Regions from separate parts of the Agarivorans sp. OAG1 genome, predicted to be linked through region 1. Evidence: predicted binding sites of a transcription regulator. Region 1 holds the regulator's gene; each other region holds the start of a gene.
What was found. Region 1 encodes LexA, which represses DNA repair genes until DNA is damaged. Its sites were predicted from a motif close to TACTGTATNNNNATACAGTA; they were not measured.

Region 1 (4,673 bases):
GAGATAAGCGAACACCAGAAATGTAGCCGGCCCAGGCCTTCGTCGTACATATTACCGGTCCACTTAGGTAGCCAATAATAAGCAGCAGCCATAATCGAGAATACCGCGCCTGTTACCAGTACATAATGGAAGTGCGCCACCACAAAATAAGTGTCGTGATATTGGAAATCCACCGGCGTAATCGCCAACATCAATCCCGAGAAACCACCGATGGTGAAAAGCACAATAAAGGCCAGTGCGAATAACATCGGCGTTTCAAAGGTCATTGAGCCGCGCCACATGGTGGCCACCCAGTTAAATACCTTCACCCCAGTAGGTACCGAGATCAGCATGGTACAAAACATGAAGAACAACTCAGCCGCAACAGGCATACCAGTAGTAAACATATGGTGCGCCCACACAATGAAGCTTAAACCAGCAATAGATGCTGTGGCGTAAACCATCGAGGCATAACCAAATAACCTTTTACGAGAGAAGGCTGGAACAATCGCCGAGATAATGCCGAATGACGGCAAAATCATAATGTAAACTTCGGGGTGGCCAAAGAACCAGAATATGTGCTGAAACAGTACAGGGTCTCCCCCGCCGGCGGCATCAAAAAACGACGTACCAAAATACTTATCTGTAAGCACCATGGTCACTGCACCTGCTAATACCGGCATCACAGCAATCAACAAAAATGCGGTAATAAACCAGGTCCACACAAATAGCGGTAACTTCATGTAAGTCATGCCGGGTGCACGTAAGTTCATAATGGTTACAATCACATTGATCGCCCCCATAATCGAACTAATCCCCATAATATGCACCGAGAATACAAACAAAGCGGTACTGTCTGGACTGTAGTTAGTAGAAAGCGGCGCGTAGAAAGTCCAACCAAAGTTAGGGCCACCACCTTCCATAAACAACGAGGCCAACAGCATGGTGAAAGCAAAAGGTAAAATCCAAAAGCTCCAGTTATTCATGCGTGGCAAGGCCATATCTGGCGCGCCAATCATCATCGGAATCAGCCAGTTAGCCAAACCGGTAAAGGCAGGCATCACTGCACCAAACACCATGATTAAGCCATGCATGGTGGTCATTTGATTGAAAAAGTTAGGTTCAACTAACTGTAAACCTGGTTGGAACAGCTCGGCGCGGATCACCATCGCCATTGCGCCACCGGTAATAAACATGGCAAAACTAAACCACAAATACATTGAGCCAATGTCTTTGTGGTTAGTGGTTAATACCCAACGCATTAAACCGCGCGGGGCACCGTGATGGTGCTCATCATGGTCAGCATGAACGTCACTAATCGTGCTCATTATCTCTCTCCCTACTGCGCTGCGTTTTGCACGGCCACAACATCCTTGGCCTGCACTAAATCACCGGTATCATTACCCCAAGCGTTACGCTCGTAAGTAATTACGGCAGCCAGCTCTTTTAAACCTAGCTGTTTACCAAAGGCTTGCATCGCAGTGCCCGGTACACCATTCACAACTACTTCAATATGTTTGCCCACATCACCAATAGCGATTGGACTGTCTTTCAAGCCAGGGAACACACCTGGTAAGCCTTCACCGTTAACTTGGTGGCAAGCCGCACAGCTTTTGTCGTAGACTTTTTTGCCCAGCGACATCAGTTCGTCTTGCTCCATAGTCATAGCAACCAGCTCTAACTCTTGGGCTTGTTTGGCTTGATAAGCGGCTTCTTCCTCGGCTAACCAAACATCGTAATCGGCCTGCGTTTTAGCGATAACCACAATCGGCATAAAGCCGTGGTCCTTACCACATAACTCAGCACACTGGCCGCGGTAAATGCCGGGTTTATCAATGATGGTCCAAGCCTCATTAATAAAGCCGGGGTTGGCGTCTTTCTTCACTGCAAAATCAGGTACCCACCAGGAGTGGATAACATCTTCCGAAGTCATCAAAAAGCGCACTTTTTTATCGATGGGCAATACCAGCGGTCGGTCTACCTCAAGCAAGTAGTTTTTGCGTTTTTCCAGCTTGCCGTTAACTTCATCCATATCAGATGCCAGCACACTGTAGAATTCCAGTTCACGGTCAAAGTATTTGTAATGCCACTTCCACTGGGAACCTGTTACTTGAATCGTGATATCGGCATCGGAAGGATCTTCCATGGCCAGCAGGGTTTTAGTGGCAGGAATCGCCATCCCTATCAATATAATGAAAGGAACGATGGTCCAAATAATTTCTACTTTGGTACTTTCATGAAATTGAGCCGGCTTGGCCCCTTTAGATTTGCGATGATGAAAAATAGCCCAGAACATGGCGCCAAACACCAGCACCCCAATAGCACAACAAATATAAAAAATTGTCATGTGCAGGCCATAAACCTGCTCACTAATGGCGGTAACACCCGGACGTAAGTTGAATGACATTTCTTGCGCAAATACTTGCGACGAAAAGAATGTCAGCATTATTAGCTGAATCCATCGGCCCACAGCGCTCTCCTTTGCTAGTAGCCAACGACAACAACTCTCCAAACTAGGAAAGTAGCTGCAGAAAAAGGGAAATCCCCCACCCCAAAAGTAGTAGACAGCAACAGCTAAATACAAGCTACTGCTTATAAATTAACCCCTAAGTTAAAGAAATGTAAATATATTGTTGAGATTTTTATGGATAAACACAAAAGATGTGATGCTAACGACAAAAGCCCAAATCGGGCTGATTTGGGCTTAAAAAGGGCGGAACTTATTGCTATGTAAGGCTTACATCCAATCGGCAGTGCGAATAATACCTACCGCTAAGCCTTCAATTTCGATGCTTTGATACTCTAAATCAACTTCAATAGTTGAGAGCTCTTCATTTTCTGGATGCAAGTAAACCATTTTACCGTCGCGTTCAAAACGCTTAACCGTAACATCGTCTTCTAAACGTGCCACCACCACTTGCCCATTATGAACATTATTGGTTTTGTGCACCGCTAACAAGTCACCATCCATAATGCCGATGTCTTTCATACTCATTCCCTGCACCCGCAGTAAATAATCAGCATGAGGATTAAACAAGTTAGCATCTACCGCATAGTGCGACTCTACATGCTCCTGCGCCAAAATAGGCTCGCCTGCAGCCACTTGGCCGATTAAGGGTAAACCGGGTTCTAAGTCTTCGGCCACTGGCTCATTAGCGCTGGCTGGCAAATACTCTTCACTAATGCGAATACCGCGCGAAGCTCCAGGGATCATCTCAATAGCCCCTTTCTTAGCAAGTGCTCGTAGGTGCTCTTCTGCCGCATTAGCGGAACGAAAGCCTAATTCTTTAGCGATCTCTGCACGGGTTGGCGGCATACCCGTTTCGGAAATATGACGACGAATTAATTCAAATACTTCTGTTTGACGGGGTGTTAAGGGCTTCATATTCTACCTGTAAGTTTATACAGCACACTGTTAGTATATACAGCATGAGCAATGAAGCAAGGATTTATCTAAATCAGTGACTTATTGTAGTGTAGGTTTCAGTTTCATTGGAATTCTTTCCGCTACTTTGAAACTACACCCCATATTTTGAGAGACAGATTGCAATGTGATGGAAACTGAACAAAGTTACCACCTTTAGCAACTAAATCTCTACTACGCTCTTCCCCTGATAGTGATAAAATCGCCGCATTAAAATTACCGAGAAACTCTATGTTTATCCATCATGTTAACGGCATCGACTGGCTGGTGATTACAGCTTTTGAAGAACTGAAAACACTGTTTATCGAAGAAGCGGCTGCGATCCCCTCATGCTTTTCTACTGCCAGCGAGCTGAGCCTAATTGATCAAGCCAAGCGCACGCATGGATATTTGCCGACATTCAGCGGTATTATCACCGATACTGGCACTTTTCAAAGCCAATATAACGAAGAAGATTTAAACCCACAGCTTGCCTGCTTAGTGGAGGGACGCGGACGGGTGTTTATCTACCACGGCGGCTTTGTCGCTTTTGTGGATGACGAGCAAACCTTTATTACTCGATTGGACTGACAATAATTTAGGAAGTTGAAATCGACGAATTGGAACCGCTAGCTAGGAATAGGAAAAACTGGGTTAGAAAGGATTGTGAAAATGCTATTTTTCACAATGATGCATCACATTCGAACATAAGAAAAACTGTAATATCTCGGCCCAACACAAGCTCCTGAGAGACCTAAACAGTAATTAACATTAAGGTGTCTTACTCGAGAAAGCATGACTCTCACACCGTAAACAATATTAAGCACTTGGCTTAACTAGTTAGATCCTTTTCAGCGATCCGATACCCTGGATGTGCTTTGTCGATAATGCCATTAGAAATCAGCGTTTTTAGTGCACTGCCCACAGTGTTTCTAGACATATTAAGTAACGATGCCAAGGACAGTATATTGATAGGTAATACATCATCTTGGTTTAGATCACTAAGTACCTCTAGGGCTTTGTATACCTTTTTCTGAGGAGGACGCTCAGAGCTAAGATGAAACAATCGGCTTAGTGCTCGCTGCTTTTTAGCCATAGATTGATTCAGCATCTGGTTAAATTCTAGAGAGCTAGCAATAAGGTTTTGCGCTTTTTTGAAAGACAAGGTTAACACTCGGCATTCGCAAGATGTGTTGATGTCTAAGGGCGAATTGCCTCCCATAAAAAACTGAGTCTCGTTTAAAATAATTCCAGGATAAATAATATTAACGTACACCCCAGAATTGCCATT
Region 2 (4,673 bases), 1.7 Mb from region 1:
TTTTGCCCGCCCGATAACTGAGTAATTTGCTTGTTTTGACTGCCATCTAAGCCCACTCGCTCTAACACATCTTTAATCTTATGCTGTCGCTCGTTGGCTTTAATACCGCGGCGCTTTAAGCCGTAAGCAATGTTCTCCGACACATTCATGTTCGGAAAAAGAGCCAGGTGCTGAAACACCATATTCACTGGGCGCTTATTTGGCGCTAGCTCGTTAACCCGCTTTTGATGGATCTGAATCTCACCTTCACTGGGTGATTCAAAGCCAGCCAACATTCTTAATAAGGTGGTTTTACCGCAGCCAGAAGGGCCTAAAATAGAGAAAAACGAGCCAGCCTCAACCGAAAAATTAAGCTTATCTACTGCTGTAAATTCTGAGAAATGCTTCGAAAGGTGTTTACATTCAAGATCATATTTAGCGTTTGCCGCCATAGTACTTCCAAATAAAGCAGAGGGGCGCGAGCGCCCCAATAAAACTAGTTGGCCGCTTGTACGCGATCCAGTACTTTGCCTTCCATTGCTTCTAAACCAGCAGGAACAGCGGGGTACCACTTAATGTTGTCGATGTCGTCGCTACTAAAGCTGGCGTTAAACTGCGACTTCGCCAGTTCGTTTACGTAAGCGTCTGAACCTTTAGAAGCGGTGAAGTTACCTGCAGCTTCGGTAATTTTAGCTGCTACTTCAGGGCGCATAACAAAGTTAATCCACTTGTACGCAGCATCTACTGCTTTAGATTTTTTAGGAATGGCAAAAGTATCAATCCAACCCAAAGCTCCAGATTTAGGTGCTACAAACTGAATATTCTGTTGATCGCGATTTAGCTTCCAACCACCAGCATCCCAAGCCATAGCGGCAACTACTTCATTAGAGCGCATCAAGTTCATTAACTCGTCGCCGCCAGACCAGTAAGTCTTAACCAAAGGCTTACATTCCACCAGAGTCTTTTCAACTTTGTTCAATATTTCTTGGTACTTAACGGGATCAGCGTAAGCAGCAAATGGATCTTCACCCAATGCAAAAGCAAAACCGATTAAGGTAGGGCGCTTTAAGCGATAAGAAATTTTACCCTGGTACTGCTGCTGACATAGGTCGGTGTAATCGGCCACATCTTTTGCCATTTCACCATTTACTACCAAGCCGCTGGTTCCCCACACATGAGGAACACCAAACACTTGATCACCTACAGCGGTATTCTTTTTGGTAGCATCTAACATTGAGGTAATAATTTGGGCCTGCTCAATACGGGCTAAATCAATAGGCTGGTAAATGCCAAACTGTTGTTGCACACCGGTGATGCGGTCTTGGCTAGGTTGGGCTAAATCAAACCCCGAGCCGCCAGTAGCGCGAAGTTTAGAGATCATGTCTTCGTTGTTTGATTTAGTCACTTTTACTTCAATGCCGGTTTCTTTCTCAAACATTTCGATAACTTCTTGTGGTGCATAGCCGCCCCAAGTAAGCAAACGTAAAGTTTCAGCATTGGCCTGCGCACTTACCATTGCGCCCATGCTAAGTGCCAAGGCACTTAATGATAAACGTTTATTCAACATAATCTCTTCCATGTAGTTCTACGGTTAAATGGTTTACCGACAAAAGCGGCTTATTTACAACAAGTATTTGATAAACATGCACCAATTTAATGACACTAATGTGACAAGCAAAAGCGTAGTCGCTAAATTTTTAAACAGCAAAGAACTTGAAAGAAAAAATTAACCACAGCAAATTAAGGTAAATTAAATAGCGCCCTGGAGGTAACAAACAGTTTTTGTGAAAAGTTTTTTCCAGCTCGCAATCTCACTTAAAAACAGTAGCTATATTGATGTTAAACCGCTCCAATGCATCTTTCACAAACAAAACTCTGTGTTTTACTTATTTAGCTGCAAAACAGAGCACAAATACCCACGGTAATCGCCAAACAATTGGCTATAAAACGAGGCAAACAATGAACTCAAAAATAAATACAGCGCTTTTGTTTATGGTGTTTATTGTTGCCGGCTGCCAGTCTGCGAACCAACCTACTAGCAGTGATAACAATGCCAGCATCACTGCTCCAGATCTTAGAGATAATTTCATTCGTGGAATGGATATCTCGATGCTGCCTGAGATTGAAGCGCTGGGTGGAAAGTACTACCAAAACAGTATCGAGCAAGACCTAGTGACCATCCTAAAAAACCATGACGTAAATTCTATTCGCGCAAGATTATGGGTTGACCCTAGCTCTAGTAACGGTGAACCATTTGGGGGTGGCAACAATGACCTTGCGCACTCCATAGAACTTGGCATACGTGCTCATCAGCAAGATATGTCATTCCTGCTAGATATCCACTACAGCGATTTTTGGGCAGATCCTAAAAAACAAAGTAAACCCAAAGGCTGGGAAACCCTTACCTTTGATAACCTAAAACAGAAAGTATACGACTATACTGCCGAGATAATGCAAGCCCACCAAGCCGCAGGTGTTATGCCAGACATGGTGCAAATTGGTAACGAACTAAATGGAGGAATGCTTTGGCCAGATGGAAAAAGCTGGGGACAAGATGGCAAAGAGTTTGAGCGCTTATCGCAACTACTCAATGCAGGAATTCAAGCTGTACATGACAACAACAGTGGCAAAGAAATTCAAATCATATTGCACCTAGCAGAAGCAGGTAACAACCAAACCTTTCGGTGGTGGTTTGATGAAATAAGTGCGCAAGGTGTCGACTTCGACATTATAGGCATGTCTTACTACCCGTGGTGGCATGGCCCGGTAGAACACGTAAGAACCAACATGGAAGATCTAATTGCTCGTTATAACAAGCCAGTGTTACTTGTTGAAACAGCCTTCCCTTTCACACATGAAAATGGCGACTCATTAGCCAATAGTTACTCAAGTGCAGATCCAATAGAAGGCTATCAAATAAACGTAAGTGGGCAAGCACAATTTCTAGTAGACATTATGTCGTTAGTTAACGAGCTTCCAAATAATATGGGCTTAGGCATCTACTACTGGGAGCCCGCGTGGCTACCTATTCAAGGGGCCACTTGGTCGACAAACGCAGGCATGGAATACAGCGGCGATCAATGGGGCCTAGGGAACTCATGGGAAAACCAAGCCTTGTTTGATTTTGAAGGTAATGCCTTACCCTCTTTGGAGGTTTTTAAACAACAAGAGTAAGAGTTCAAATCTGTTCAAAGAAAATGATACGCAGTATATCTTCAAAGTAATGCCGAACAACATTTAAGCTTTGATGCTTGCATGTTTAAAAATAGAACTATATATTTATACAGTTACTGTATAAATAGTCAGGTAAGGATATGCTCACTCAATTAAGCGTACAAAATTTTGCGATTGTTCGGTTTCTTGAACTCGACTTACACCAAGGTATGACCACCATCACCGGTGAAACTGGTGCTGGTAAATCTATTGCCATTGATGCGCTAGGCCTATGTTTAGGCAATCGCGCCGAAGCCTCTGTAGTTAGGCAAGGCGCAGATAAAGCCGAAATTAGTGCTCAATTTGATTTAAGCAATAACCAAGGTGCCCAACTTTGGCTGCAACAAAATGAACTGCTAAGTGACGATGAGTGTATTCTGCGCCGAGTGATCACCAAAGAGGGACGCTCGAAAGCCTATATTAATGGAACAGCGGTACCCGCTGCGCAATTAAAAAGCTTGGGCCAATACCTTGTCAGTATTCATGGCCAGCACGCCCATCAACTATTATTAAAACCAAGTCAGCAGTTAAGCATTGTTGACCAATATGCAGCTCACCCTCAACTTATCCAAGATGTAAAACAAGCCTATCAAGCTTGGAAAAGTTTATGTAACGAGAAAGAGCTAGCAGAACAACAGCAAAATGAATTGGCTGCACAACGTCAGTTACTTGAATACCAAGTCAAAGAGTTAGATGAATTCGCCCTACAGCCGGGTGAATACCAAACTATTGAGCAGCAGCACCAATGTTTGTCTCATAGCACCGAGCTACAACAATCTAGCTATCAACTTACTCAGCTACTTGGCCACGATGAGCAAGTAAACGTATTAGATATGCTAGGCCAAGCCTGCAAAACAACCAGCCAACTGCTCGAATTAGACCCTAAACTAGATGCAATCAATAACCTATTGCACGAAGCTCAAATCCAAGTAGAAGAAGCCACTCAGCAGTTAAGTAGTTACAGTGAGCAATTGGATTACGACCCAGAGTTATTTGCAGAATTAGAAGAGCGTTTAAGCCAAGCCTTAGAGCTTGCAAGGAAACACCAAACAAACCCAGAACAACTGCCAGAGCTGCATCAACAGTTACAACATCAACTAGAACAACTAAGCCAACAAACAGAACGCTTTGAACACCTTGCCGAAGATATTGATAAGGCATGGCAACAATATTTAGCTAAAGCTAACAAGCTGTCTAAAAGTCGTGAGCGCGCCGCTAATAGCTTAAGCAAACAAATCACCAAAGAAATTCACAAACTAAGCATGGCAAAAGCCCAGTGTGAGTTTTCTTTACAAAGTGATGAGCAATTTACCAACGCCAACGGTATTGACCGAGTTGAACTACTGGTGCGCACTAACCCAGGCCAACCGATGCAGGCCATCGAAAAAGTCGCATCCGGCGGCGAGCTCTCACGCATAGGCTTAGCAATTCAGGTGATTTGTTCTGCCAGTATCTTAACCCCTACACTAATTTTTGATGAA
Region 3 (4,673 bases), 1.0 Mb from region 1:
AACACGCTCAATAACTGGTAATTGAGTTTGCAACTCAGGGTAGGCTTCACCCATTTCAGCGATTAGTGCAGGCAATAATTTATAAAAGAATGCATCAGTAGCACCCAGCTTATTACCATGTCGAACCGCCCGACGAATGATACGGCGCAGTACGTAACCGCGACCTTCATTAGCAGGCATAACGCCATCAGCGATTAAGAAACCACATGAACGAATATGGTCGGCAATTACTCGCAATGATTTGTTTTCCAAATCATTGGTGCCAATAATTTTCGCAGCTGCTGCAATCAGGTTCTGGAAAATATCAATTTCATAGTTAGAGTGTACGCCTTGCAAAATGGCCGCGATTCGCTCTAAGCCCATACCGGTATCAACCGATGGGTTTGGCAAGGGATCCATTGTTCCATCGGCTTGACGGTTAAACTGCATGAATACTACGTTCCAAATCTCAATGAAACGGTCGCCATCTTCTTCAGGACTTCCCGGAGGACCGCCCCAGATATGTTCACCGTGGTCGTAAAAGATTTCGGTACAAGGACCACAAGGCCCAGTGTCACCCATTTGCCAAAAGTTATCTGACTCAAACTTCTTATCTGGAGACTTATCGCCGATACGAATAATGCGATCTTTAGGCACGCCAATTTTGTTTGACCACAAATCAAAGGCTTCATCATCGGTTTGGTAAACAGTGACTAAGAGCTTCTCTTTAGGTAACTTAACAACTTCGGTTAAGAACTCCCATGCATAGCCAATGGCTTCTTCTTTGAAGTAATCACCAAAGCTGAAATTACCTAGCATTTCAAAGAAAGTATGGTGACGCGCCGTATAGCCTACGTTTTCTAAATCATTGTGCTTACCGCCTGCTCGCACACAACGTTGTGAGCTAGTGGCTCTGCTGTAATTACGCTTATCAATGCCAAGAAATACGTCTTTGAACTGATTCATACCCGCATTGGTAAATAGTAAGGTAGGATCGTCGTGAGGGACTAATGAACTACTGGCAACTACTTGGTGATTTTTGCTGTTAAAGAAGCTTAAAAATGCATTTCTTACTTCAGCTGAAGTCATCTTCATGAAACTCTTTCCTGGGGGTTTGTAGCAACTCGACATAGCGGTGAAACCTAAAGTTTCCCGTCGATAAGCGCTAAAAAAGGTGAAACCGTTATTAATCGCGACAATATATCACGCAGACCTTTGCAGGCAAAGTGTTCGAGGCTTATTGCTGTTGTAGTTCGCTATACAAGATATTGATTAGTTCGAAATCGAAGCCTCGTCGAAACAAGTAGGCTGTACATTTTTGCTTTTGCATTCGGTCGCTGGGTAAACCTTGCTTAAATTTCTTGTTAAAACAAAGTTCGATGGCTTGGAACCAATCCCAGTCATCCTGTTCCAAAACTTCAATCGCTAAATCGCCGCTAATACCCTTGGTTTGCAAATACTGCTTAATATAGTTTTTGCCGTAGCCTTTGCTAACCCTAGCGCGGGTTAACGATGCAGCATAGCTTCGATCATCTAACCAAGCGTTCTGTTGCGCGTACTCTAGAGCATCACTAACTTCGTCATCTTGGTAGCCTTTTTGCCGCAGTTTTTGCAACAGCTGCTGTTGGCTATAAGAACGTCTTGATAGCAAATCGATGGTGGTATGTAAGGCACTACGATTAGTCATAACAAAAAGGAGCCCTTAGGCTCCTTTATCTCGTTTATGCTTCTTGATCTACTGGAGCTTCAGCGGCAGGCTCTTGCTCTTCGAGCTCAACCTTATTTAACAGGTTGTTACGAATCGTCATCTCAATTTCTTGAGCAACTTCTGGATGCTCTTTTAAGTAGGTAGAAGCGTTTGCTTTACCTTGACCAATTTTATTGCCTTTGTAAGAGAACCAAGCACCGGCTTTATCAACCAGCTTCTCTTTAACACCTAGGTCAACCAGCTCACCGTAGCGGTTAAAGCCTTCACCATACATAATCTGGAATTCAGCCTGCTTAAACGGTGGTGCAATTTTGTTTTTAACCACTTTAACGCGAGTTTCGTTACCAACAACTTCATCACCAGCTTTAACTGCGCCAATGCGGCGAATGTCTAAGCGAACAGAGGCGTAGAATTTAAGTGCGTTACCACCGGTAGTGGTTTCAGGATTACCAAACATTACACCAATCTTCATACGAATTTGGTTAATGAAGATACACATACAGTTAGTTTGCTTAAGGGTACCGGTTAGCTTACGTAATGCTTGAGACATCAAACGCGCTTGCAGGCCAACGTGGCTGTCGCCCATGTCACCTTCAATTTCTGCTTTTGGTGTTAAGGCTGCCACCGAGTCAATAACAATCATATCTACAGCGCCAGAGCGGGCTAACATATCGGTAATTTCTAGAGCTTGCTCACCGGTATCTGGTTGAGATACCAATAGGTTGTCTACGTCTACACCTAGCTTTTTTGCATAGATAGGATCTAAAGCATGCTCGGCGTCAACAAAAGCACATACTTTCCCCACTTTTTGGGCTTGCGCGATAGCTTCTAAAGTAAGTGTGGTTTTACCAGAACTTTCAGGACCATAGATTTCAATCACTCGGCCCATTGGCAAGCCACCCGCACCCAAAGCAATATCAATTGATAAAGAACCAGTAGAAATGGTTTCAATATCCATGGTACGGTTATCACCAAGCTTCATGATTGAGCCTTTACCAAATTGCTTCTCAATTTGGCCTAGGGCCGCAGCTAATGCCTTTTGTTTGTTCTGATCCATATCGCCCTCGTTAGGTGCTTTTAACTATCTTGTTGAACAGTAGTATACTGGGTATTCATACAGTATCAAGTTTATTCCATAAAATTCCTAAAAGAGTTTTGCCTAATTAGCTGGCAGCTTTTATCCTTGCAGCTTCGTTCAACTAAATAGCCAATAATTCGATTACCCTGATGACTGAAACAAACCTAGAAAAACATACGCCAATGATGCGCCAGTACCTTAATTTAAAGGCGCAACACCCTGATATTCTGCTGTTCTATCGTATGGGCGATTTCTATGAGTTGTTTTATGAGGATGCAAAACGCGCATCTGAACTAATGGATATTTCGCTAACCAAACGTGGGCAATCTGCTGGTACACCGATTCCCATGGCCGGTATTCCTTATCACGCGGCCGAGAACTACCTTTCACGACTAGTACAACTAGGCGAGTCAGTCGCGATTTGTGAACAGATTGGCGACCCAGCTACCAGCAAGGGCCCGGTCGAACGAAAAGTAGTTAGAATCATCACCCCTGGTACAGTAAGTGACGAAGCGCTACTAGAGGAAAAACAAGACAACCTATTAGTTAGTGTAGTGAATCAACAGGACCAAATAGGTCTTGCTTATCTGGATATTGCCAGTGGTCGCTTCGTTATCAATCAGCTTAATGGCGAGGATCAGCTGCAAGCCGAACTACAGAGACTAAACCCAGCCGAGTTGCTCTACCCCGATGATTTTGAATATTACCCAAGTTTGCAAAGCTACAAAGGCTTGCGCCGACGCGGTGAGTGGGAATTTGATTTAGCCACAGCAGAAAAAGTGCTAAACCAGCAATTTGGTACTCGTCATCTAGATGGTTTTGGCGTGAGTGAATATCCCCTCGCCCTGTCGGCTGCGGGCTGCTTGTTGCAATATGTACAAGATACCCAGCGCACCGCATTGCCACATATCAATGCAATTATTATTGAAAGCCAAAGCCAGTTTATTCAGTTAGATGCTGCTAGTCGTAAGAACTTAGAACTTACTCGAAACTTAGCCGGCACTTATGACAATACTCTCAGCGCCATTTTAGATCGCAGCGCCACTGCCATGGGTAGCCGTTTGCTCAACCGCTGGATCCATCAACCGTTGAGCAATCAGCAAGAAGTTGTCGCTCGTCAAGATTGCATTGCCGAGATATTAAGTGCTGACCTCTATCCGCAACTTCAAAGCATTCTTAAATCCATAGGCGACATTGAACGTATTTTGGCGCGTTTAGCATTGCGCTCTGCTCGTCCTCGGGATCTTGCTCGCTTACGCAATGCTTTTGACCAACTGCCCGAGCTGCAAAGTTATTTACTTAACTGCCAAGCGTTAGCCCCTTTAGCTAAAAACATCGGTGAGTTCCCAGTTACCCTCACACTGCTACAAAATGCAATTATTGATAATCCTCCAGTACTCATTCGAGATGGTGGGGTTATTGCGCCAGGCTACAATCAAGAACTGGATGAGTGGCGTAACTTAAGTGACGGGGCTACTCAATTTTTAAGTGATATAGAGCAACGTGAGCGCGAACAAACTGGCATCGCTAATCTAAAAATTGGCTATAACAAAGTGCATGGTTTTTATATTGAAGTTAGTCGAGCCCATGCAGAACAAGTTCCTGAGCACTATATTCGCCGTCAAACTTTAAAGAACATGGAGCGCTACATCATCCCCGAGCTTAAAGAGCACGAAGAAAAAGTGCTTTCTAGTCAAGGTAAAGCGCTAGCCCTTGAAAAACAGTTGTACGAACAACTACTCGACCTGTTAATGCCAGAACTAAACAAAATGCAACAAAGTGCTCAAACCATTGCTCAACTAGATGTTCTAGCTTGTTTGGCAGAAAGAGCCGAAAGCCTAAACTACTCTCGCCCAAGCTTTGTGAAAAACTCAGGTATTAGTATCCAAGGCGGCCGTCATCCGGTTG

Region 2: a site for LexA is predicted at 3,249-3,268, ahead of recN (DNA repair protein RecN). Genes of this name have one in related genera too.
Region 3: a site for LexA is predicted at 2,790-2,809, ahead of recA (recombinase RecA). Genes of this name have one in related genera too.

What each region holds. Positions count from the first base shown of each region.
Region 1 covers NZ_AP028990.1:379,664-384,336, reverse strand. Annotated here, with positions in the region: gene ctaD (cytochrome c oxidase subunit I) at 1-1,307, opposite strand, end outside; gene coxB (cytochrome c oxidase subunit II) at 1,319-2,386, opposite strand; gene lexA (transcriptional repressor LexA) at 2,717-3,364, opposite strand; gene OAG1_RS01770 (cytosolic protein) at 3,635-3,973, shown strand; gene OAG1_RS01765 (Crp/Fnr family transcriptional regulator) at 4,215-4,673, opposite strand, start outside.
Region 2 covers NZ_AP028990.1:3,414,220-3,418,892, forward strand. Annotated here, with positions in the region: gene OAG1_RS15605 (ABC transporter ATP-binding protein) at 1-431, opposite strand, end outside; gene OAG1_RS15610 (extracellular solute-binding protein) at 476-1,546, opposite strand; gene OAG1_RS15615 (glycosyl hydrolase 53 family protein) at 1,939-3,153, shown strand; gene recN (DNA repair protein RecN) at 3,294-4,673, shown strand, end outside.
Region 3 covers NZ_AP028990.1:1,407,294-1,411,966, reverse strand. Annotated here, with positions in the region: gene alaS (alanine--tRNA ligase) at 1-1,074, opposite strand, end outside; gene OAG1_RS06600 (regulatory protein RecX) at 1,217-1,666, opposite strand; gene recA (recombinase RecA) at 1,701-2,744, opposite strand; gene mutS (DNA mismatch repair protein MutS) at 2,915-4,673, shown strand, end outside.